Regions from separate parts of the Streptomyces nigra genome, predicted to be linked through region 4. Evidence: riboswitches for the same ligand, from Rfam matches in the RefSeq annotation. Region 4 holds a riboswitch; each other region holds the start of a gene.

Region 1 (5,712 bases), 2.6 Mb from region 4:
TCTGGGCACCGCCTTCGGCACCGACCAGCTGTCCGGCGGCAGCGGCATCGCCTCGGTGACCGCGGCGACCTTCTTCGTCCGCGTCGTCATGTCGCCCTTCGCGCACCCCCTGTTCACCGTGCTCACCGGCATCGGCTTCGGCGCAGCCGCGCTGGCCGGGGAACGCCAGCGGGTGCGCCGGGTGCTGCTGCCGCTGTCCGGGCTGCTCCTCGCGATGGGCATGCACGCCCTGTGGAACGGCTCCTCCACGTTCGGCGAGTTCGGATTCTTCGCCGTGTACGCGGCCTTCATGGTGCCCGCGTTCGGGCTGCTGGTCTGGCTGATGCTGTGGACCCGGTACCGCGAACTGAGGACCGTCCGCGAGGAGCTGCCGGCCTACGCCGTCGCCGGATGGCTGTCCCCCGCCGAGCCGTTCGCGCTGGGTTCGATGCGGGACCGCCGGGTGGCCCGGCAGTACGCCCGCCACCACGGCGGACGTCCGGCGGCCCGGGCGGTCGCCCAGTACGAGGCGTACGCCACCTCGCTCGCGTTCCTCAGGCGCCGGGGCCGCCGGGGCCGGGCCGGCGCGGACTACGTGGCCCGCGAGGGCGAGTTGCTGAACGAGTTGTGGCTGCGCCGCGCGTGGGCCCGCCCGGCCCTGCAGTACGCGGTCACAGCGCGGACCCGGCCCGTCCCCGCGTACGTGCCCGCGGCGCACGGCACTTGGTGGCAGCAGCCGTACGCCCCGAACGGGCACGCCCACGGCGGACCGCAAGCCCCGGTTTGGAACCCCTACCTCGGGTAGACGGGTCGGGGAGGGCGGCGCGGCACGGACGAAGAACCGGCAGCCCTGACGTCGGGGGGTCGTCGTCAGGACTGCCGGGGTTCAGACGGGGAAGGCGCTCAGGGAGTGAGGCCCTTGCTCCGCAGCCAGGCCAGCGGGTCGATGCCGCCGCTGCTGCCCTCGGGATGCACCTCCATGTGGAGGTGGGCGCCGGTCACATTGCCGGTGGCGCCGACGCGGCCGATGACGTCACCCGTGGCGACCTTCTGGCCGACGCTGACGCTGATCGAGGACTGGTGCGCGAACCACACCTCGGTGCCGTCGTCGAGGGTGAGCTCGGTCTTGTAGCCGTACGAGCCGTCCCAGCCGGCGAACGTGATCGTGCCGGAGTGCACGGCCTTGATCAGGGTGCCGGTCGGCGCGGCGAAGTCGAGGCCCGTGTGGTGACCGGACGACCAGTAGGCGCCGGCCTCACCGAACACCGAGGTGAGCGTGTACGAGGAGGTCGGCAGCGTGTACTGCTTGGCCAGCTCGGCGAGGCGCTCGGCCTCGGCCTTCTTGGCGGCCTCCTCCTCGGCGGCGGCCTTGGCGGCGGCGGCCTGCTCCTTGGCCTCCTTCTCCGCCTTGGCGGCCGCCTCGGCGACCTCCTTCTCGGCGGCGGCGACGGCGGCCGCGGCGGCCTTGCTGTCGACCTGGTCCTGCTGGAGCTCGGCCTGCGCGATGATCCGGCTGCGCAGCGCCTCACCGGCGTCGGAACCGCTCTGGGCGGTCTCGTCGGCGGTCTCGCCCATCGTGCTGAGGGCGGTGGCACTGTCGTCCGCGGCGGAGTCGTCGTCGGAGATCAGGGGCAGGTCCGGCATCGTGATGGCGACCGGCGGCTTGCCGCTCTGCGCGGTGGCCATGCCGCCCGCGCCGACGGCCGCTATGACGCCGACGCCGAGAACCGTGGAGCTGCGGGCGAGTCCCCCGCCGCGCTGCTTGGAGACGCGGTGCCTGCCGCGAACGGGACGGAGGGACTCCGCGGTGGGGTTCCACTCCTCGAAGGGGCCCTCGTCGGTGCGGTGCAGGTCGTAGCCGAAGGTGTCGGCGGTGCGCTGGCCCGGCACGAAGGGGGCTTGCGGGGCAGGACGGTTCGACGCCACGTGGGCGTACTCCTTTCCTTCCTTCTCGCCTACCGGGTTAGCTGACGGGTTCGGAGCAGGAAGGTCTCCTACGCGCGTATACGTGCCGTGTTGCCACGGCGGTATCCGCGAGATTCACCCCAAGGTGGTGGTTCCCCGGTTCCTCTACAGGATTAAGCGTGTGCGCACGGAGCCGACTCTTGTGACGGCTGGGACGACCGCGCTGCGTTATCGAACGTTAATAGACGCGGGGTGCGTATTCCAAGCTGTTCCGCTTGATCATTAACGTTTTCCGGCTGGACTTACGGGTCATCAGCGGCCTAAATCGGGCGAGTTGACTCGCGCGTACCCCCTTCAATACAGCTGACGGTTCGTCAGTTGTTATGCGGAGGGGGTTCGCTCCCTCACGTTCCGTGACAGCGAGTCGGGGGCGCGACAGAGGAGGGAAAAACACTCAGGGCCGGAACTCGAAAGTTCCGGCCCTGAGTCTTCAGTAGCGGGGACAGGATTTGAACCTGCGACCTCTGGGTTATGAGCCCAGCGAGCTACCGAGCTGCTCCACCCCGCGGCGATGTCTCTACTGTACGCCATTCTCGGGACCCACCGCACACGCCTTACCGCCGCACCCGCCCTGCCCGCGCCTACGACCCCCCTCTGACCAGGGCTTTTGTCGCCGTGGTGCGGGACGTGTCACATCAGATCGGGCACCAGGGCGCAAGGCAGGGCGCGCATCAGGGCACCAGGTGGGCGTTGGGCGCCGCGGCCCGTCCCGCGTACTCGGGCAGCACCACGACGTCCACCCCCGCGGCGGTCAGCATCCCGCTGCCGTCGGCGTCCGTGACGAAGGTGTCCGGCTCGCGCCAGGCCGTCACGACCCGCCGCACCCCGGCGGCCAGGATCAGCCGGGCGCAGGGCATGGGCCGTGAGGAGCGGTGCGTGCAGGGCTCCAGGCTGGTGTAGACGGTGGCGCCGGCCAGCCTCGGGTCGCCGGGCGCGATCTTGGCGAGGGCCGCCTCCTCGGCGTGCACGACCGGGTCGCCGCCCTCCCGGGAGTGCCCGCGCGCCAGCTCGGTGCCGTCGGCCGCCACGACGACCGCCCCGACGCTGAAGGCGGTCGGCGAGGGCGGGCACTCGGCGGCCAGGTCGCACGCGAGGGCCAGCCAGTGCCGGTCCGCGGCGGCCGGCAGGACGCCGGTACCGGGCGCGGTCGGCTCGTAGCGGGTCAGGACGACGTCCTCGATGCGCCGGGTCTCGACCAGCCGGAGGCGGCCCTCCTGGTAGCCGCCGGGCCCGAAGAGGCGGGGCGCCCGGGGGTCGCCCACGAACAGCGGGGCCAGCACCAGCTGCAGCTCGTCGGCGAGCCCCTGCCGCAGGAGCTGGGTGTGGACGGTGCCGCCGCCCTCGACCATCAGCCGCTCGACGCCGCGGACCTGGCGGAGGTGGACCAGCAGGTCCCGCCAGTCCAGGTCGTCGCCGAGCGCGACGACGTCGGCGGCGACGGGGTCCTCGCGCAGGCGCCCGGCGCCCTTCTCCGTCGTATAGACGATCTTCTCGCCACCGGTGTGCCAGAAGTTGGCCGCCGGGTCGAGTTCGCCGGACGCGCTGACGGTGACCTTCAGCGGGTACTCGGGCCTGCCGGCGGCCGTGCGGGCCGCGCGCCGCTCGGCGGAGTTCACGAGCAGGCGGGGGTTGTCCGCCCGGATGGTGCCGGCGCCGACGAGGATGGCGTCCACGGAGGCCCGTACCTCGTCGACCCGGTCGAAGTCGGCCGGGCTGGACAGCAGCAGCCGGTCGGGGCCGGTGTCGTCGAGGTAGCCGTCGAGGGAGACGGCGGCGGACAGCAGGACGTAGGGGTAGGACGGCATCGGCACGCTCTCCCGCTCGGCGATCGGGGCTTGGTCGATCGGTGCTTGGCTGATCGGGGTTGGTCGATCGGAACTCGACCGATCGGCTTGGTTCAAGTTTGAAACAAACCTACACTGGACACATGACGACTCGCTGGCTCACCCCCGAGGAGCAGCGCGCCTGGCGCGCCTACATCGCCGCCGTCGCGCTCGTGGAGGACGCGCTCGACCGGCAGCTCCAGCAGGGGGCCGGCATGCCTCATCTGCATTACTCCATTCTCGCCACCCTGTCCGACGCCCCGGAGCGCCGGCTGCGCATGACCGACCTCGCGGAGCGGCTGAAGATCACCCGCAGCCGGCTGACGTACGGCGTCTCGCGTCTGGAGAAGGACGGCCTGGTGGCCCGCGAGGACTGCCTCGTGGACAAGCGGGGCAGCGTCGCCGCCCTCACCGACGAGGGGATGCGGCTCCTGGAGCGCGCGGCCCCCGGCCATGTGGACACCGTACGGTCGCTGATCTTCGACCGGCTGTCCCCGGAGCAGGTGGGGCAGCTGGAGGACATCTTCACGGCGATCGGCTCGGGCGTGGAGGGGGGCTGCGGCCAGACCACAGGGGACGAGGTGCCCTGGCGCCGGCGTGCGTCGAAGCCGTGTTCGTGACGCACACCGCAGGACGGCGTGACCCGGAGTCATTGCTTCAAAGTTAAAGCACGAGGTAGGGTCGCGTTCCGAGAAGCTGCTTCAAATCTGAAGCAGAGCCCGCACGGAACCCGGAGACCCGCATGCCCGACTCCCTCGCAGCCGCCACCCAGCGCGCCCGTGTCCGGGTCCCGCTGCGCTTCCCCGACGGCTACACCGCCGACGCCGAACTGGTCACCTTCCACGGCCTGGCCGACGGCCTCGAACACGTGGCCGTCGTCCTCGGCACCCCCGAGCCCGGCACCACCCCCCTGGTCCGCCTCCACTCCGAGTGCCTGACCGGCGACGTCTTCGGCTCGGTCCGCTGCGACTGCGGCCCCCAGCTCCGCGAGGCCGTCGAGCGCATCGCGCGGCGCGGCGGCGTGCTGCTGTACCTGCGCCAGGAGGGCCGCGGCATCGGCCTCTACAACAAGCTGGACGCGTACGCCCTCCAGGACGAGGGCCTCGACACCTACGCCGCCAACGCGGCCCTCGGCCTGCCCGAGGACGCCCGCGACTACACGGCGGCCGCCCAGATGCTCACCGCCCTCGGCATCGGCGAACTCGACCTGCTCTCCAACAACCCCGACAAGGCCGACCAGTTGCGCGACCTCGGCATCACGGTCCACGACCGCGTCCCCACCGGCGTCTTCGCCACCCCGGCCAACGTCCGCTACCTCCGAGCCAAGGTCATCCGCACCCAGCACACACTCCCGCTGGGGGAGTTGGCGGGGGCGCATCTGGCGTAGGCCCGGCCCCGGCGAGAGGCGGCCGCGCGGCAGGAAAGTGCCGCCCTTCCTGCAGGAAGCTGACATGAGCGACCAGCCTGACGCTGCTGTTCCAATGGCATCGTCTTTCTCGTCAGAACGACCCGTCAGGTCAAGGGGGAAGCAAGTGAACGCGCGGTCCAGGCGTCATCCGGTGCGCGTCAGGTCGATCGTCGTCCTGGTCGCGGCCGCGACCATGGGCTGGGGGTCGACGGGTACGGCCACTGCCGCCGCGGAGCAGCGGCCCGTGCTGTCGGTGCCGCTCCATGGACACGCCTCGCACGACCTGGTGGAGCGGGCGGTGGAGCGCCTCTGCAGAAGGCACTCCGGCACCCGTCTCCAGCTGCCTCCCTTCGCCCGGCCGTGCAGGCCGGTCAACGGGTGGCAGTGACCTGAGGGACCTGATGGGCCGGAAGAACGAAAACGGGAGAACAAAAGTGAAGAAGGCAATCGCCGGTGCCGGTGTGGTTCTCGGCGGCGTGGCCGCCCTGCTCGCCACCCAGGCTCCCGCCCAGGCCGCGGCGCCCTCGGTGACCACCT
Region 2 (5,712 bases), 2.1 Mb from region 4:
CATCACATAGTGCAGCCGCAGCCGGATCTGCTGCTCGGCGTAGGCGTCGTCCTGCCAGCGGGCCTTGAGGTCGCGCAGTTCCTCGACGCGCCGGGTGGTCGCCGCCTTCTCCCGCTGGAGGTCGGCGATCTCGGCGCGCTGGGAGACGTACTGCCTTATCGGGTACGCCATGGCCACGACGAGGGTGCAGACGACCAGCGCGAGCAGCGCGGCGCGGCTGGTGAGCCGGGAGCGCCGGGCCTGCCGCTTGGTCTGGGAACGGTAGACACGGGCCGCCGTCTGCTCCCCGAGCAACCGGATCCTGGTCGCGGTGGAGAACCGGTCCCGGTCCTTCACGGCCATGTCCCGCCTCCCGTCTCAACGCGCGTACGTCCCCGCACACGGTACGGGACCGAGTACGGGGACGTACGTACGACGCTTCCTACAGGCGCGTGCCTCAGCCCTTGAAGCGGGGGAACGCGCTGCGGCCGGCGTAGACGGCGGCGTCGTCGAGGATCTCCTCGATGCGCAGCAGCTGGTTGTACTTGGCGACGCGCTCGGAGCGGGCCGGGGCACCGGTCTTGATCTGGCCGCAGTTGGTGGCGACGGCCAGGTCGGCGATGGTGACGTCCTCGGTCTCGCCGGAGCGGTGGGACATCATGCACTTGAAGCCGTTGCGCTGGGCCAGCTCGACGGCGTCCAGGGTCTCGGTGAGCGAACCGATCTGGTTCACCTTCACCAGCAGGGCGTTGGCGGCGCCCTCCTCGATGCCGCGGGCGAGGCGCTCCGGGTTGGTGACGAACAGGTCGTCGCCGACGAGCTGGACCTTGTCGCCGAGCTTGTCGGTGATGGTCTTCCAGCCGTCCCAGTCGTCCTCGAACAGCGGGTCCTCGATGGAGACGAGCGGGTACGCGTCGACGAGCTCCGCGTAGTACTCGGTCATCTCGGCCGCCGAGCGCTCCTTGCCCTCGAAGGTGTAGACGCCGTCCTTGTAGAACTCGGAGGCGGCCACGTCGAGCGCCAGGGCGATCTGCTCGCCGGGGGTGTAGCCGGCTTCCTTGATCGCCTCGAGGATGAGGTCGAGGGCGTCGCGGTTGGAGCCGAGGTTCGGCGCGAAGCCGCCCTCGTCGCCGAGGCCGGTGGCCAGGCCCTTGTTCTTCAGGACCTTCTTGAGGGTGTGATAGACCTCGGCGCCCCAGCGCAGGGCCTCGGAGAAGGACTCCGCGCCGATCGGGGCGATCATGAACTCCTGGATGTCCACGTTGGAGTCGGCGTGCGAGCCGCCGTTCAGGATGTTCATCATCGGCACCGGGAGCAGGTGCGCGTTCGGGCCGCCCAGGTAGCGGAAGAGCGGCAGGTCGCTGGCCTCGGAGGCGGCGTGGGCGACGGCGAGCGAGACACCGAGGATGGCGTTGGCGCCGAGGGAGCCCTTGTTGTCGGTGGCGTCCAGGTCGAACATGGCCTGGTCGATCAGGCGCTGCTCGGTGGCGTCGTAGCCGACGAGCTCCGGGCCGATCTGCTCGATGACGGCGAGGACGGCCTTCTCGACGCCCTTGCCGAGGTAACGGTTGGTGTCACCGTCGCGCAGCTCGATGGCCTCGAAGGCGCCGGTGGAGGCGCCGGACGGGACGGCGGCACGACCGGTGCTGCCGTCGTCGAGGCCGACCTCGACCTCGACCGTGGGATTGCCTCGGGAGTCCAGGATTTCCCGGGCTACGACGACGTCGATGGACGGCACGAGCATCTCCTTCGTGGATGTGAAGCCTTTACGCAGCCCGCGTGGGTGCTGCGAGACGAGCCTAACCGGCTCCGGAGGTTCGGCCAGCGGTCGACCGCCCTGTGGACGGAACCGAGAGCGAATTGTTTCCGAACGGAACAAAAAGCGGGCGCGTACATCTACACAGAACCCCGCCCCGGCGCACACGGGGGAACACGCGCCGGGGCGGGGAGCCTGTGGGGGCTTACTTGAGGTGGAGCTGCTGACCCGGGTAGATCAGGTCGGCGTCCTGGACGATGTCCTTGTTCAGCTCGAAGAGCTTCTCCCAGCCGCCCTTGACGTCGTGGTCGGCGGCGATGGTGCTGAGGGTGTCGCCCTTGGCGACCTTGTACTCGCCGTCGCCCTTCTTGACCTTCTTGCCGGTCGGCGTGGTGACGGTCTTGGTGCTCTTCTCGGCGGCCGGACGGTCCGCGGAGCGGGAGGCCGGCTTCTCCTCGGTGGAGCGGGCGCTCTGCTCGCCACCGGTGGCGGCGGAACCGTTGTAGGCCGCGCTCGACAGGCCGGTGCCGCAGTGCGGCCAGGCACCCTTGCCCTGGCCCGCGAGGACCTTCTCGGCTATCGCGATCTGCTGGGCCTTGGTGGCCTTGTCGGCGGTGGAGGCGTACTGCGTGCCGCCGTAGGCCGCCCAGGTCGAGGCGGAGAACTGCAGGCCGCCGTAGTAGCCGTTGCCGGTGTTGATCGACCAGTTGCCGCCGGATTCGCACTGGGCGACGGCGTCCCACTCGGAGGCGGTGGCGGCCGAGGCGCTGCCGGCGGCCATCAGCGGGCCGGCGACGGCGGCGGCGCCGGTGACGCCGACGACGGCGATGGCGCGGGCCGCCTTGGACGGACGACGGTGCTTGCCCTTGCTGGAGAACAGCATGGAGAGATCCCCTCACCGACGCCTACGAGGTGAGCTGTCGGGTTCGGGCCGGTTGAGTTGCCCGGTCGCCCACCACTGGTGCGTGGTGCGCGACTTCACCCCAAGCCGGTTCCGGCCGTGAGCCCCCGGAGGGCCTCGACGTCCGGACCCGGCGCTTACCTTGGGTCCCCCGCTCCTGCCTACGGCGCATGACGCGACGACTGTTCCCGGACGGCCGCCGGCAGGATTCGGCGTGACGGCTGTCGGGGCTCGCACTGGAGGCGAGCGGTCACGACCGTAGACACGCCGCTCGGGGATTTTCAAAGACGATCAAGGCTTCTGAGATCTATCTCTCAGTCCATTCAAAACGGACATTCACCATGAAAGCGGGGCGTGAACTGCCGCTTCATTTGGCCCTGTTCGGCCCTTATTCGGTGGGGACGTCCAGCGTCTGACCGGGAGCGATGCTGTTGGCGTCGGTGCCGATGGCCGCCTTGTTCGCCTCGAACAGCGCGCGCCATCCGCCGTCGACGTCAAGGGAGTCGGCGATGGAGGCGAGCGTGTCGCCCGCGCGGACCCGGTAGGAGGCGTGGCGGCCGGAGGCGGCGGAGTCGCCGTCCGCGGCCTTGGTCTCCTCGGCGCTGGCGCCGCGGTGCCGTCCGGGACCGGCCGGTACGTCCTCGATCGCGGCGGTGTCGACGAGGCTCCAGGATCCGGCACTCTGCCCGGAGTTGTCCTGATTCGTGATCTCGGGGCTCTCCACCGGGGAACTGTCCGGAGAGGCGGTGGCCGTGAAACCGGACTTCTCAGCCTTCTCGGACTTTCCTGACTTCCCGGCCTCGGGCGAGGACGGTGCGGAGCTCTCCGGCGACGCGGACGACGAGCCGCTCGGGGTGTTCGACGCACCGTCGGAGGAGCCCGAACCGCCCGAAGAACCGGAAGACTCGGACGAGTCGGAAGAATCAGAGGAATCGAGCAAGCCGGACGACCCGGACACCTCGCTCGGGGAGTCCCCGGAGACACCGGTGTCGAGGTCGACGGCACCCGACTTCTTGCTGAGCCCGTTGAGCACCGCACAGGTGCCCCACGGGACGGTCCCGCGCTCGGCGAGGATCTTCTGCGCCACGGCGATCTGCTGCGAGCGGCTCGCCAGATCCGGGCTCGCGGCGTAGTCGAGACCGCCGAAGCCCTCCCAGTCCGCCTGGGTCAACTGGAGTCCGCCGTAGTGCCCGTTGCCCGTGTCCGCGCTCCAGGAGCCGCCGCTCTCGCATTCGGCGACCTTGTCCCACACGCTCCCGTCCGCCGCGCTCGCGCCCGAGGCGCCGAGGAGCGGGATGGCGATGGCGGAGCCGGTCACTCCGGCCGCGACGAGAAGAGCCGGAGCCTGACGGGGGCGACGGTGACGACCGTTCCCGGAGAGCATGCGGGGACCTTTCGCGAGACAGCGGTGACCAAGGGACGCGGAATCCGCGTGCCTTCGTTGATGGGTGAACGTATAGGCAGACGATCACTTGTCACAAGTTAATGCCGCGCAGATCACGTGAAGATCACAGAGATGAGCGCATGTCATGTTTGCGGAGCGGAACTCTTGACTCCGACCGGGGTGAACTCCACGGGCAGGGTGCGCAGCCCCCGCATGATGAGACCGCCCCGCCACCTCAACTCGGCGGGATCGGCGGCCAGTCGGAGGTCCGGGAGCCGGGTGAGAAGAGTGGCGAGGGCCGTCTGTCCCTCCAGCCGGGCCAGCGGGGCGCCGAGGCAGTAGTGGATGCCGTGGCCGTAGCCCAGGTGCTGGTTGTCCCGGCGGGAGAGGTCGAGGGTGTCCGGGTCGGCGAACCGCTCCGGGTCCCGGTCGGCGGCGGCCAGGACGACCAGGACCGGGTCACCGGCGGCGATGTGCTGCCCGCCGATGGTCAGCGGCTCGGTGGCGAACCGCCAGGTGGCCAGCTCCACCGGGCCGTCGTAGCGCAGGAGTTCCTCGACGCCGGTCTCCAGCAGGGCGGTGTCGCCGGCGGCCAGGGAGTCCTGGAGGCGGGCGCGCTGCGCGGGGTGGGTGAGCAGCGCGAAGGTGCCGTTCCCGATGAGGTTGACGGTGGTCTCGAAACCGGCGAACAGCAGGATGAAGGCCATGGCGGCGGCCTCGTTCTCGGTGAGGTGCTCGCCGTGGTCGGACGCCCGGATGAGACCGGAGATGAGGTCCTCGTCCGGGCCCGGGGTGTCGGGCAGCGCTTCGCGCTTGCGGTGGATGAGGTCGGCCAGATAGCCGCGCATCTTCTTCACGGACCGGGCGACGCCGCCCCGCGGGCCGCCCTGGTGCCGGATCATCATGCCCGCCCAGTCCCGGAAGTCGTCCTGGTCCTCGCGGGGGACGCCGAGCAGGTCGCAGATGGCGTAGATGGGCAGCGGGAAGGCGAACTCGTGGATGAGGTCGGCCTCCCCCTTCCCGGCGAACCCGTCGATGAGGTGGTCGGTCAGCTCCTGCACCCGGGGCGCGAACGCGGCGACACGGCGCGGTGTGAACGCCTTGCTGACCAGGCGCCGCAGCCGGGTGTGGTCCGGCGGGTCGATGTTCAGCAGATGCGTCATCAACTCGGCCTTGCGCTCACCGGGGATGCCGGTGCGGCCCTTGGCATGGGCCGGTTCGGCGTGGTGGGCCGGGTTCTTGGAGAGCCGGTTGTCGGCGAGCGTCTGCTTGGCGTCGGCGTACCGGGTGACCAGCCAGGCCTCCACCCCGCTGGGCAGCCGGGTCCGGTGCACGGGCGCGTGCTCCCGCAGCCAGGCGTACGCCGGATACGGATCGGTGGCGAACTCCCAGGTGAAGAGCTCGGGAGCGGCGGGAGCGGAGGCGGGGCATCGGGGCTGGTCGGTCACCCTTCGACGTTATCCGCCCTGCGGGCCCAGGGTCTTCACGCCCTCCGCGGCCCGGACCGCGTCCCGGTAGGCCCGGGCGGCGACGCGCAGGGCGGCCTCCGGGTCGACGCCGGCCTCCGCCGCGCGCACCGCCGTGGCGAGCAGGTCGTAGCCGACGCCCTCCCCGGCGGGCAGCGGGACGTCGAGTCCGGCCGTGTGGACACGGGACGCCAGCTTCGCCGCGAGGGCGAGGCCGGGCTGGCCG
Region 3 (5,712 bases), 5.5 Mb from region 4:
CTATCCGCTCCTGGACGACGAGGCCGTGGCCCGCCGCCGGCTGGCGGAGGCGTTCGCGGTGGACGTCGACGGTATCGGGCTCGACGAGCTGGTGGGCGGCTGCGGCGTGGCCGAGTCGGTGCTCGCCGCGCTGGACCGGGCCGGGGCGCCGCGCTGGCGGACCCGTGTCGCGCTGCAGGGCCTGGGCACGATGGGCGGGGCCACGGCGCGGTTCCTCGCGCGCGCGGGGCTCACCGTGGTGGCCGTCGCCGACATCAAGGGGACCGTCGCCAACCCCGCGGGTCTCGACGTCGAGGCGCTGCTGGCGGCGCGGGACGCCTACGGGACGGTGGACCGCGCGGCGCTGCGCCCCGGGGACCGCGAGCTGCCGGGGGACGCCTGGCTGGCGACGGAGGCGGAGGTGCTGGTGCCGGCGGCCGTGTCGTACGCGGTGGACGCCGCCAACCAGGGGCGGATCACCGCCCGCTGGATCGCGGAGGCAGCGAACATGCCCGTCCGTCCGGAGGCGGAGGCGCTGCTGGCCGCGCGCGGCGTCACCGTGCTGCCGGACGTCGTCGTCAACTCCGCCACGAACGCCTGGTGGTGGTGGACGCTGTTCGGGGACATCGGCCCGGACGCGGACGAGGCGTTCGCGTACACGCGGCGCGCCATGCGGGCGCTGACCGACCTGACGCTGGCCCGCGCGGAGGCCGACGGGACGACACCGCGGGCCGCCGCGCACGCCCTGGCCGCCGACCGGCTCCCGGTGATCGCCGAACGGTTCGGCCGGCACCGCTGATCTCCGGGCAACCGGGGCCCACGGGCCGGGTCGGCGCGGGCCGTTAGGGTGACGGCGTGGCGAGGGCGAGAGTGCGGTTGAGTGTGGCGGAGCGGCGGGCGGACCTGCTGCGGGCCGCCGTGGAGCAGATAGAGGCGCGGGGCGTGGCGGCGGTCAGGATCGCCGACGTGGCCTCGGCGCTCGGGGTGAGCAACGCCCTGGTGCTCTATCACTTCGACACCAAGGAGAAGCTGGTCGCCGCCGCGTTCGCCCACGCGGCCGAGGGCGACCTGGCGCGGCTGCGCGGCATCCTGGGCCGCCGTACGACGGCGGTACGGCGGCTTCGGGCGGCCGTGCGGTGGTACGCGCCGACCGGTCAGGCCAAGGGCTGGCGGCTGTGGATCGAGGGGTGGGCGGCCGCGTTGCGCGAACCCGCCCTGCGGGAGGTCACCCGTGAGCTCGACCGGCAGTGGAAGAGCGCCCTCGCCGGGGTCCTCGCCGAGGGCGCGGAGGCGGGCGAGTTCGCGTGCCCGGACCCGGCGGCCGCCGCGCTGCGCCTGACCGCCCTCCTGGACGGGCTCGCCGTCCAGCTGACGTCGTATCCCGGGTCGCTGTCCCGCGCGCGGGCGCAGGAGTGGGTGGACGAGGCGCTGGCCCGGGAACTGGGCCTGGACCGGGCCGCGTTGACGGCCTCGCCGCGCTGAGCGGCCGCCGCCCGGGACCGGCGGGGCCCCCGGGCGGCGCCGCGCCCCCCCGTCCGTCCCCCCGGGTCAGGCCACCGACTCGATCCGCATCTTGATGTCGTACGGCGAGAGCGTGCCCTTGGCCGTCACATGGTCCCCCGAGGACTGGCCGCGCAGCCGCCGTCCGATCCACGGCACCAGGTACTCGCGCGCCCACTGGACGTCGTCGCGGCGGATCTCCAGCGTCCCCCGGGGTGGCAGCGGCGGCCAGGGCTGGTCCGGGTCGGCCGGGATCTCGAGGCCCAGGACCTGGCCCGCGCGCAGCGCCACGCGCGTGTGCCCCTCGGGAGAGAGGTGGAGCCGGTCGCTGTCCCAGGCCCGGCGGTCCTGGACGGTCCGCAGGGACCACAGGTCGAGCACCGGGCAGCCGTAGCGGTCGGCGATGGCGCGGACGTGCCCGTTGTAGGTGGCGATCTTGCCGCGCAGGTGCTTCAGCACGGGTACGCCACGGGTGTCGAAGCCCGTCGTCACCATCACGGTGCCGGCGGCCGAGGTGAGCCGGACGACGGCCCGCTCGAACCGTTCGGCGACCTCGTCGGGGTCGGTGCCGGGCCGCAGGATGTCGTTGCCGCCCGCGCAGAACGACACCAGGTCCGGGGCGAGTTCGACGGCCTTGGGGACCTGTTCCGCCACGATCTGGTCCAGCAGTCGCCCGCGCACGGCGAGGTTCGCGTACCCGAAGTCGCCCTCGGGACGCCGGTCGGCCAGAAGGACCGCGAACCGGTCGGCCCAGCCGACGAACGACCCGTCGGGGCCGGGGTCGCCGACGCCCTCGGTGAAGCTGTCCCCCACCGCGACGTACGACCCGATCACTGCTCTGCTGTCACTCTTCGAATCGTCTGTCACGTCGGGACATGATTCACCTTCCGATGTGACCTACGCGACCGTAGGAAGGGGTTGACGAGCGGTGAGATAAGCCACTGCCAAAGCCTTCACCAAGTCCGGAATACGGCTCCGCACAGGGGCGTTGACCGCCGAAACGCCCGCGCGTGCACCCGCGGGCCCACGACGACAGGCCGAAGGCCGGACCCGGGGGTGGGGTCCGGCCTTCGGCGTGCGTGTCAGGCAGGTGGTGCGCATGCGTGTCAGGGAGGTGGTGCGCGCCGTGTGCGGGGGTCAGCCGATGGCGACGCCCTTGGAGCGGAGGTAGGCCACCGGGTCCACATCCGAGCCGTAGCCCGGCGCGGTGCGGATCTCGAAGTGCAGGTGCGGACCGGTCACGTTGCCGGTCGCGCCGGAGAGGCCGATCTGCTGGCCCGCGGTCACCGTCTGGCCGCTGGAGACGGACAGCGAGGACAGGTGGGCGTACTGGGCGTAGTAGCCGTCGGCGAGCCGGATGACGACCTGGTTGCCGTACGCGCCGCCCCAGCCGGCGGAGACGACGGTGCCGGCACCGACCGCCTTCAGGGGGGTGCCGGTGGGGGCGGAGAAGTCCACACCGGTGTGGTAGCCGCTGGACCACATGCTGCCCGCGACCTTGTACGAGGTGCCGACGGCGGAGGCGGAGACCGGGGCGCTGAAGCCGTTGACGGTGCTCGCCTCGTCGGCGCTCTGGGCGGCCGGGGCGGCCTTCTGCGGCGCGGCGGGCTTGGCGGCGGGCTTCGCCGAGGACTTCGACGCGGACGGGGCCGGGGCGGACGCCTTCGGGGCGGCGCCCTCGGCCTTGGTGCCGATCGACAGCTTCAGACCCGGGTGGATGAGCGACGGGTCGGCGCCGACGGCCTCACGGTTGTCGGCGTAGAGCTTCTTCCAGCCGCCGCGGACGTCCTGCTGGTCGGCGATCTTCGCGAGGTAGTCACCGCGCTTCACCTCGTAGGTGCGCGTCTTCTGGGCGGAGGCCTTCTGCGCCGGGGCCTTCTTGGCGGCGACCTGGACGGACTGGACCGCCTTCTCCGGAACGGACTGGCCGGTCGCGGCGTTTGCGCCGGTGGCCCCGATCAGCGGCAGCGCGAGAGCGGCGCCACCGGTTCCGGCGACGGCGATCGTCCGGGTGAGGCGCAGGGACTTGGGACGGCGGTGCTTACCCTTCGCGGGCATGACGAATTCCTCTCCGGCGCCTGCGAGGTGAGCTGTCGGGTGCGGGCTGGAGATGCCCGGTCGCGTCGGGACGCGACTTGACCCCAAGCCTGTTCCGGAGACCGGAACAGGCGATGTACCTGTGGGTCCCCCGCTCCTGCCGTGTACGGGTGAGTGTGCGCGGATTCCGGTCGGCGGCAGGATTAGGCGTCCGTCCGGATTGGTGGCGAACGTAAGCGAGAGAGACGCAAGGGAACAAGTGAGGGGTTCCGCCCGAATGCGTTCACCTTGATCCCTTACGGCATTCAACGGTCACCCTGCGTGCATTTCGAAGGGACCTCTTTGCTCGAAGTCCCGGGAAAAGCACGATGATTACGTGGACATGACGGGCGACGCACCGTCACGGATATGACGCTCCTCACGTGACGCCGCTCCAGCTTTCCTTATTACGGAGCGAGTTGGAATGAAGGCATTAATTCGGACAGAAACCCCAGATGTGACTCCGATGGATATCCGACCCATTGAACCTTCCCGTCGATTCCGATCCGAATACGACATGAGGTGCCCGCAAAACCGGACGAAGTGCACGTTGACAAAGATGACATCAGCCGACTTTCGCCCGTTTCGACCCATTGCCACCGAGTCATCCCCTGTGGACAACTGAATGGCGCACGCAGCCATGTCGTATCGTCGGAGTCGCACCTCGCCGGCCTCATCGCCGAGCCGCGCCGGCGGGGCCGACCGGGAGGAGCCCCCGTGACGCAGCAGATCCCGTCGACCGAGCCCGAACTGGCCGGTGTGCGCAACTTCCGCGATGTGGGCGGCCTGCCCACCGTCGACGGACGACGGGTGCGGCACGGCGTGCTGTTCCGCAGCGGCCACCTCGCCCACGCCACCCCCGAGGACGCCGCCTTCCTCGACTCGCTGGGCCTGCACACGATCTTCGACTTCCGCAACGCGGCGGACCAGAAGCTGGAGGGCCCCGACGTCGAGCTGCCGGGCGTCCGCAATGTGAACCTGCCGCTGTCCGACCCGGCGGACGGCGCGGAGTTCTGGAAGATGGTCCGGGACGGCGACCTCGACCAGCTGCGGGAGATCCTGGCCGACGGCAAGGGCGCCGACCGGATGATCGCCTCCTACCGCTCGATGGTCACGGACCGGACCGCCGAGCACTCCCGGATCCTGCAGTCTCTGGTGGAGGACAGCGTCCCGGCCCTGATGCACTGCGCGGCCGGCAAGGACCGCGCCGGCCTGTCGATCGCGGTGACGCTGCTCGCCGTCGGCGTCGAGCGCGAGGCGATCGTCACCGACTACCTGAAGTCCAACGAGAAGCACCGCCGCTACAAGGTACGGCGCAGCGGCAGCAACCCCTCGGCCTACTCGCCCGAGGTCATGGAGCTGCTGAGCCCGCTGTTCGACGCGCGGGCGGAGTACCTGACGGCGGCCTTCGACACGATCGACGCGACCTGGGGCGACGTCGACACCTACCTGGGGCAGGGCCTGCGGCTCACGCCGGAGGCCCGGGAGCGCCTGCGGGAGCGCCTGATCGACTGAGGGACGCGGGGTACGGCCCGAGGGGCACGGGGTACGTCTACTGCCCGCCGCCCGCCTCGAAGAGGAAGTAGACGAAGGCGGCGAAGACGTGCCCCACCGCGATGTAGATGATGAGCCGCACCCACAGGGCGCGCGGGAACTTCTCCTCCATGTCGCTCATGGCGTCACTCCAGGGGTCGGGCCCAGGCACAGGGTGGCCGTGGGGCTCTGCAACAGGGTGTGGACGAACAGCAGCTCGACCCCGCCGTCGTCCTCGGCGGCGATGCGGTGCGGGGTGAGCGAGTCGAAGTGCGCGCTGTCCCCGGGGGCGAGCCGGTGGGTGGTGTCGCCGAGGCGCAGCCGCAGCCGCCCCTTGAGGACGTGGAGCCACTCCTCGCCGGGATGCACCCGCACGATGTCGCCCTGCGACCCGTACGGCACATGGACCCGCAGGGCCTGCATGGCGCGGCCGGAGACCCCGGCCTGCCAGTAGGTCCAGCCGCCGGCGGCGGTGGGTTCCATGTCCGCGGCGCGCACGACGGCGTCGCGGTCGGGGACCCTCTCGCCGAGCAGCTCGCCGACCGTCGTACCGTAGACACGGGCGAGCGCCAGCAGCATCGGCAGCGACGGCTGCCGCTGACCGGTCTCCAGCCGGGAGAGATG
Region 4 (5,712 bases):
ACTACCTGGGCCTGGCCCGGAACCCCGAGGTCGTCGAGGGCGCCGCGCGCGCCGCGCGCACCTGGGGCGGCGGCGCGACCGGCTCACGGCTCGTCACCGGTACGACGGAGCTGCACACGGAGCTGGAGGACGAGCTGGCCCGCTTCTGCGGCTTCGAGGCGGCGCTCGTCTTCTCCTCCGGCTACGCGGCCAACCTCGCCGCGGTCACCGCGCTCGCGCCGCACGGCTCGCTGATCGTGTCGGACGCGGGCAACCACGCCTCGCTCATCGACGGCTGCCGCCTGTCCCGGGGCACCACGCAGGTCGCCGCCCACGCCGACCCGGACGCCGTCCGCAAGGCGCTGCGCACGCACGACGGCCCCGCCGTGGTCGTCTCCGACACCGTCTTCTCGGTCGACGGCGACGCCGCCCCGCTGGCCGCCTACGCCGATGTGTGCCGGGAGCACGGCGCCGGGCTGGTCGTGGACGACGCGCACGGTCTCGGCGTCCTCGGCGACGGCGGCCGGGGTGCCCCGTACGCGGCGGGGCTCGCGGGCGCGCCGGACGTCGTCGCGACCGTCACGCTCTCCAAGTCGCTCGGCAGCCAGGGCGGTGCCGTGCTGGGGCCCGCCCGGGTGATCGACCATCTGGTCAACGCGGCGCGGACGTTCATCTTCGACACCGGTCTCGCCCCGGCGGCGGCGGGCGCGGCCCTGGCGGCGCTGCGGCTGCTGGACCGGGAGCCCGAACGGGCCGCGCGGGCCCGCGCGGTGGCGGGCGAACTGCACACCCGGCTGACGGCCGCGGGTCTGGAAGCGGTGCGTCCGGACGCCGCGGTCGTCTCCGTGCGGGCGCCGTCCCCGGAGGGGGCCGTGCGGTGGGCCGCCGACTGCCGTGCGGCGGGTCTCGCCGTGGGCTGCTTCCGTCCGCCTTCCGTGCCGGACGGCGTCTCACGGCTGCGGCTGACCGCCCGCGCGGACCTCTCCGAGGGGCAGATCGAACGCGCTGTACAGGTCATCGGTACGACACGACCATGAGTCGGCGTGACACGGCCGGGCGGAACCGGGACGGGCAGAAACGATCAGAAATGGTCAGGACTGGAGTGCGGCCGTGAAGCCCGCCCAGCTCTCGGGGAGAAGAGCAGCGCGGGGCCGGCCGGATCCTTGGAGTCGCGCACGGCCAGCAGGCCGGTCCAGGGGCCCGCGTGCGGCCGGGCCGTCTCGACGCAGTTGTTCGCCCCGGTGCTGTAACTGCTGCGCAGCCATCGTGCGTCCGGGAGTTCGGTGCTCGACCTGAGGTTCCGAGGCAGTGCGGTCATGGTGCCTCCTTACGCGCCGCCACCTATCGCGGCGATGTGATCCAGCGATTCCTCGGGCGAAAGGGCGTGGAGCCGAAGGGTGTCGAAGGCCTCCGTGTAGGCCTGGAGGTCTTCTTTCCGTTCGAGATAGAGGCTACTCGTCAAGTGGTCGAGAACAACCACGTCCAGATCAGAAGTGCTCGAAAATGAGAAGATAACGAAAGGCCCGGTGACGCCGACATGCTCACCGGCCGTGAACGGCAGCACCTGCAGGGTGACTTGGGGCAGCCGCGCCGCCTCCACCAGCCGCTCCAGCTGGCGCCGCATCACCTCGGGGCCTCCGACCTCCCGGCGCAGCACCGCCTCGTCCAGCACCGCGCTGAACCGCAGCGGCGGATCGGCCCGCAGCACCTCCTGCCTGGCCAGCCGCACCGCGACCAACGCGTCGATCCGGTCGTCGGTGCCGTCGTCCGTCCCGCCGGTCGCCGCCCGGGTCACCGCCCGCGCGTACTCGGGCGTCTGCAACAGGCCGGGCACCACGGACGTCTCCAGCGTGCGCATCGCGCGGGCCTGGGACTCCAGACTGATGAAATCCCGGTACGCCGGCGGCAGGACCCCGCGGTAGGCGTGCCACCAGTGGTGCCGCCCGGCGCCGTCGGAGCCGGCCAGCGCCAGCAGCACCTCCCGGAGCCGCGCGTCCCGGACACCGTAGGCGTCGAGCAGTAAGCGCACATCGGCCGGTTTCACCCCGCTGGCACCGGTCTCGATACGGCTCACCTTGGACTGGTGCCAGCCCACCAGGCGGGCCGCCTCCCCACTGGTGAGCCCGGTCCCGGTGCGTAACGCACGCAGTTCCGCGCCCAGTTTCCGGCGGCGTACCGCCGGGCCGTGCTGCATGGGCAACTCCTTACTCCGACCGGGCCGCCCAAATACGGTCTGCCGTCGCAGAGTTCACCGCTTCGAGCGACAGATATATGCATATCTTGGCGGATCGCCACCCGTGACCGCCGCGGTGATGGCAGTCTGGCGGCGAAGCACCAGTCCGGGACCGTACTCGAACCCTCCGCTCCGTGTCGGACTGCGGTCCCGTGGGAAAGGGACGACGTCGCCATGGCAGACCATCTGGAAGCATCCGTCACTCTGCCGAGCGATCCCGCCTCGGTCTCCGCGGCCCGGTCCTATGTGGTCACCACACTCGCCGAGTGGGGACTGCCGTCGGACACGGACACGGCGGACACCATCCGGCTCATCGTCTCCGAACTCACCACGAACGCGGTACAGCACACCCTGGGGCAGTCGCCCACCTTCACGGTGGACCTCGAGCTCGACCGTGACGAGCAGCTGCGCATCGGGGTGACCGACAGTCATCCCCGGTTCCCCAAACGGCTTCCGGCCGCCGTCCAGCAGGACAACGGCCGGGGCATGGTGATCATTCGCTGGCTGACCGCCGAGTGCGGCGGCCGGCTCCGGGTGTGGCCGACCCGTGAGGGCGGCAAGACGGTCTCCATCGAGCTGCCGTGGACCGTACCGGCCTCGCCGGTCACGGTCGCGACGCCGCAGGACACCCCCTAGAAGCGCCGCGTGGCGCCGCACCGGGCGCCATGCGGCCCGCTCCGCCCCCGTCGGCCCCGGGAGGCCCCGGAGGCGCCGGAGTGCCCGGCCCGTGCCGGACGCCCTCCGCGCCCCGGGAGGGCGCCGGCGGGGGTGGGGGCGCCGTCGGCGCCCCCACGAGGGTCACTTGACCCGGCCGTACCAGACGCTCCTGGTCCAGATCTTCTGCAGCCGGACCACGTCACCGCTCTTGGGGGAGTGCCAGATCTTGCCCTTACCCGCGTAGATGCCCACGTGGTAGACGTACGACCCCGAGTGGAAGAAGACCAGGTCCCCCGCCTTGCGGTTCGAGGCGGAGATGTGGCGGGTCTTGTTGTACTGCTGGGCCGCCGTGCGCGGCAGCTTCTTGCCGGCCTTCTTGAACGAGTACAGCGTGAGCCCGGAGCAGTCGAACCGGTTCGGCCCCGTGGCGCCCCACTTGTACGGGGAGCCCTTCTTCGAGGCCGCGATCTGAAGTGCCTTCGTCGCCGGCGTGGCGGCCTGCGCCTCCGAGGCGAGACCGGGCGTCACGATCGAGCCGCCCACCGCGGCGAGAGTGAGGGCCGAGGCCGTACCGGCCCTGGCCATGAGCGACGGGACACGATTGAGCGCAGTCATGCGCAACCCTTCGTCAGCCGCCTGTGAAGGATGACCTGTCGGATTCGGGCTGGCGAAGTTGCCCGGCCGCAATGTCGCGGCTTCACCCCAAGGGTTGCTCGGTTCGAACGAACGTCCGTACCGGCGACCCGTCTTGCTCGGGTCCTCCACTCCTGCCGATCCACTCCTGTCGACCGGTCATCCGGGCGGCGGCAGGACTCGGCGTCCGCCCGGATCGCCCCGCCGCTGCGGCGGGGTCTTGTCGTCAGTCAGGGATCTTGGCGCACGGAAGAACGAAAATCCCAACGGAACCGGGGATTTGTGGTGTTACTCACCACTCACCCGTTCGGGTGGACGCTACTGCGTTCGAGGTCGTCGCCGGATACCCGACGAGCCCCGGACCAGCGGCGGAAGGCTCAACCCGGGCTGTGCGTCCCGTCCCTGACGCAAGCCGTACGAGCGCGTGGACGGAGTGCGGAATACGCCGATGGGGGGTACGCCATTCGGTCCGTTTCGGCGCGTCGGCGGACGTTCCGAGCCGGGCGGCGTGCCCGGGACGCGGCTGTGGCGCCGTCAACTGTCGGAGCGCGCCACCGGCGTGGCACGAGCCGTGCGGCGCCGCCCGTCCGGGACGCGCGGCGCACGCTCCAGCGCCCGTACGCACGGTCCCGTCCCGCCCGACGCCGCGTCAGCGCCGGCGCGCCCCGGGGTGACGGCCGATCAACTCGTCCGCCGGAACCGGGACGTACGGCCGTTCGCGTGGTCACGGCCGCCGGAGACGCCGAGGCCGTGCGCCCCCGTCCGCTACAGCGGGGGCGCACGGCCGGTTCGCGGGGCCGGGTCAGGCGGCGGTGGCCGGTTCCCGGGCGGTGGTCGGCTCCGGGCTGGTGCCGTCGGCCTTGAGGCGGTCTCCGAGGAGGACCGCGCCGAGGCCGACGGCGGCCCACCAGGTCAGGGTGAGGGCGGGGCCGACCGCCGCGGCGCCGTCGAAGAAGGACACCGACCGCAGCAGGGTCGTGCCCGCGCCCGGCGGCAGCCACTGGCCGATGGTGCCGACCGGCTCCGGCAGCATCCGGGGCGCCGACGCCGCCCCGGAGAACGGGTTGCCGATCAGCATGACGGTGGCGGCCATCAGGCCGACGCCGGCCGGTCCGAGGAGGGCGGCGAGCCCGGCGACGGCGGCGCTCACGGCGAGGGTCATCAGCGCGAACACCCCGGCCTCCGCCCACCAGTCACCGGTGATCACACCCAGCCAGCTGTGCGCCAGCGCGGCGGCGATCAGGCCGATCAGGGCTGCGACGCCCGCGAGAGCGCCCGCGGCGCCCAGACCGCGCAGCCCCAGCAGGGTGACGGCGGCCCCCGCCGCCAGGCCCGCGAGGGCGAGCGGCAGCACGCTGGAGTTCAGGGCCGCCCCGCGCGGGTCCTCCTCGGGTGCGGGCACCACGTCGACGGTCTCCACCTGCGTCCCCTCGGCGGCCGCCTGTCCGGCCACCGCCTGCTGCAGCAGCTGGGCCACGGCCGGGCTCGCGGCGGACGCGGTCAGCAGCTTCGGCCCCTGGGGTGTCACCACGACCGCGCCGTACACGTCCCGGTCCTCGATGGCCTCGCGGGCGGCCGGCTCGTCGGCGTAGCGGTGCACGTCGAACGCGCCGTCGTGGGCGGACAGCTGTCGCTCCACCTGCGTCACGGCCGCGGCGGGCCCCGCCACGCCGAGCGGGAGGTCGCGCGGCGCGGTGCGGGCGGCCGGCCAGGCGAACGCCCACAGGGCGAGGGCGGCCAGTACGGGGACGAGCACGACCACCGCGACCAGGCGCCGGGGTGCGGGCTTCCTGGGCGGTGTGGCGGACGGCGAGGACATGGGATCTCCCGTGATCTCAAAAAGAAGGATCGTTCGTTTTTGGTGAGTCCACCGTGCTCCCCGATGTCGATGCTTGTCAAGAAGGAATGTTCGTTTTAGCTTGAGGGCATGGCCCGCGTATCCCAGGAACACCTCGACGCACGCCGCCGCCAGATCCTCGACGGCGCCGCCCTCTGCTTCGCCCGCAACGGCTTCCACGCCACCTCGATGCAGGACGTGCTGAAGGAGGTCGACCTCTCGGCGGGGGCCGTCTACCGGTACTTCAAGGGCAAGGAGGAGCTGATCGGCGCGATCGTCGCCGAGGTGCTCGGCTCGGTCCGCGCGGCGTTCGAGGAGGCCGCCCGGCAGAGCCCGCCCCCACCGCCGGACGAGCTCGTCGCCTATGTCCTCG

The links. A riboswitch is a leader RNA that binds a small molecule or an ion and turns the genes downstream of it on or off. The one in region 4 is predicted to bind cyclic di-AMP.
Region 1: linked by a shared signal. The riboswitch ahead of DC008_RS16305 (M23 family metallopeptidase) and the one ahead of DC008_RS04380 (C40 family peptidase) in region 4 are both predicted to bind cyclic di-AMP.
Region 2: linked by a shared signal. The riboswitch ahead of DC008_RS14010 (transglycosylase family protein) and the one ahead of DC008_RS04380 (C40 family peptidase) in region 4 are both predicted to bind cyclic di-AMP.
Region 3: linked by a shared signal. The riboswitch ahead of DC008_RS29710 (LysM peptidoglycan-binding domain-containing M23 family metallopeptidase) and the one ahead of DC008_RS04380 (C40 family peptidase) in region 4 are both predicted to bind cyclic di-AMP.

The regions. Positions count from the first base shown of each region.
Region 1 is NZ_CP029043.1:3,548,293-3,554,004, forward strand. It holds gene DC008_RS16300 (PrsW family intramembrane metalloprotease) at 1-784, shown strand, start outside; gene DC008_RS16305 (M23 family metallopeptidase) at 883-1,905, opposite strand; cyclic di-AMP (ydaO/yuaA leader) riboswitch at 1,917-2,074, opposite strand; tRNA gene DC008_RS16310 (tRNA-Met) at 2,379-2,452, opposite strand; gene DC008_RS16315 (dihydrofolate reductase family protein) at 2,616-3,749, opposite strand; gene DC008_RS16320 (MarR family winged helix-turn-helix transcriptional regulator) at 3,872-4,387, shown strand; gene DC008_RS16325 (GTP cyclohydrolase II) at 4,510-5,154, shown strand; gene DC008_RS16330 (hypothetical protein) at 5,327-5,563, shown strand; gene DC008_RS16335 (hypothetical protein) at 5,610-5,712, shown strand, end outside.
Region 2 is NZ_CP029043.1:3,061,285-3,066,996, forward strand. It holds gene DC008_RS14000 (FtsB family cell division protein) at 1-342, opposite strand, end outside; gene eno (phosphopyruvate hydratase) at 437-1,717, opposite strand; gene DC008_RS14010 (transglycosylase family protein) at 1,941-2,618, opposite strand; cyclic di-AMP (ydaO/yuaA leader) riboswitch at 2,623-2,815, opposite strand; gene DC008_RS14015 (LysM peptidoglycan-binding domain-containing protein) at 3,025-4,020, opposite strand; gene DC008_RS14020 (cytochrome P450 family protein) at 4,164-5,468, opposite strand; gene DC008_RS14025 (nucleoside triphosphate pyrophosphohydrolase) at 5,478-5,712, opposite strand, start outside.
Region 3 is NZ_CP029043.1:6,464,893-6,470,604, reverse strand. It holds gene DC008_RS29725 (Glu/Leu/Phe/Val dehydrogenase dimerization domain-containing protein) at 1-778, shown strand, start outside; gene DC008_RS29720 (TetR/AcrR family transcriptional regulator) at 850-1,461, shown strand; gene DC008_RS29715 (SGNH/GDSL hydrolase family protein) at 1,528-2,313, opposite strand; gene DC008_RS29710 (LysM peptidoglycan-binding domain-containing M23 family metallopeptidase) at 2,617-3,537, opposite strand; cyclic di-AMP (ydaO/yuaA leader) riboswitch at 3,542-3,703, opposite strand; gene DC008_RS29705 (tyrosine-protein phosphatase) at 4,273-5,070, shown strand; gene DC008_RS29700 (DUF6126 family protein) at 5,108-5,230, opposite strand; gene DC008_RS29695 (helix-turn-helix domain-containing protein) at 5,227-5,712, opposite strand, start outside.
Region 4 is NZ_CP029043.1:949,535-955,246, reverse strand. It holds gene DC008_RS04400 (8-amino-7-oxononanoate synthase) at 1-1,016, shown strand, start outside; partial or broken gene DC008_RS04395 (DUF397 domain-containing protein) at 1,071-1,297, opposite strand; gene DC008_RS04390 (helix-turn-helix domain-containing protein) at 1,307-2,173, opposite strand; gene DC008_RS04385 (ATP-binding protein) at 2,387-2,848, shown strand; gene DC008_RS04380 (C40 family peptidase) at 3,011-3,484, opposite strand; cyclic di-AMP (ydaO/yuaA leader) riboswitch at 3,488-3,685, opposite strand; gene DC008_RS04375 (ABC transporter permease) at 4,305-5,321, opposite strand; gene DC008_RS04370 (TetR/AcrR family transcriptional regulator) at 5,430-5,712, shown strand, end outside.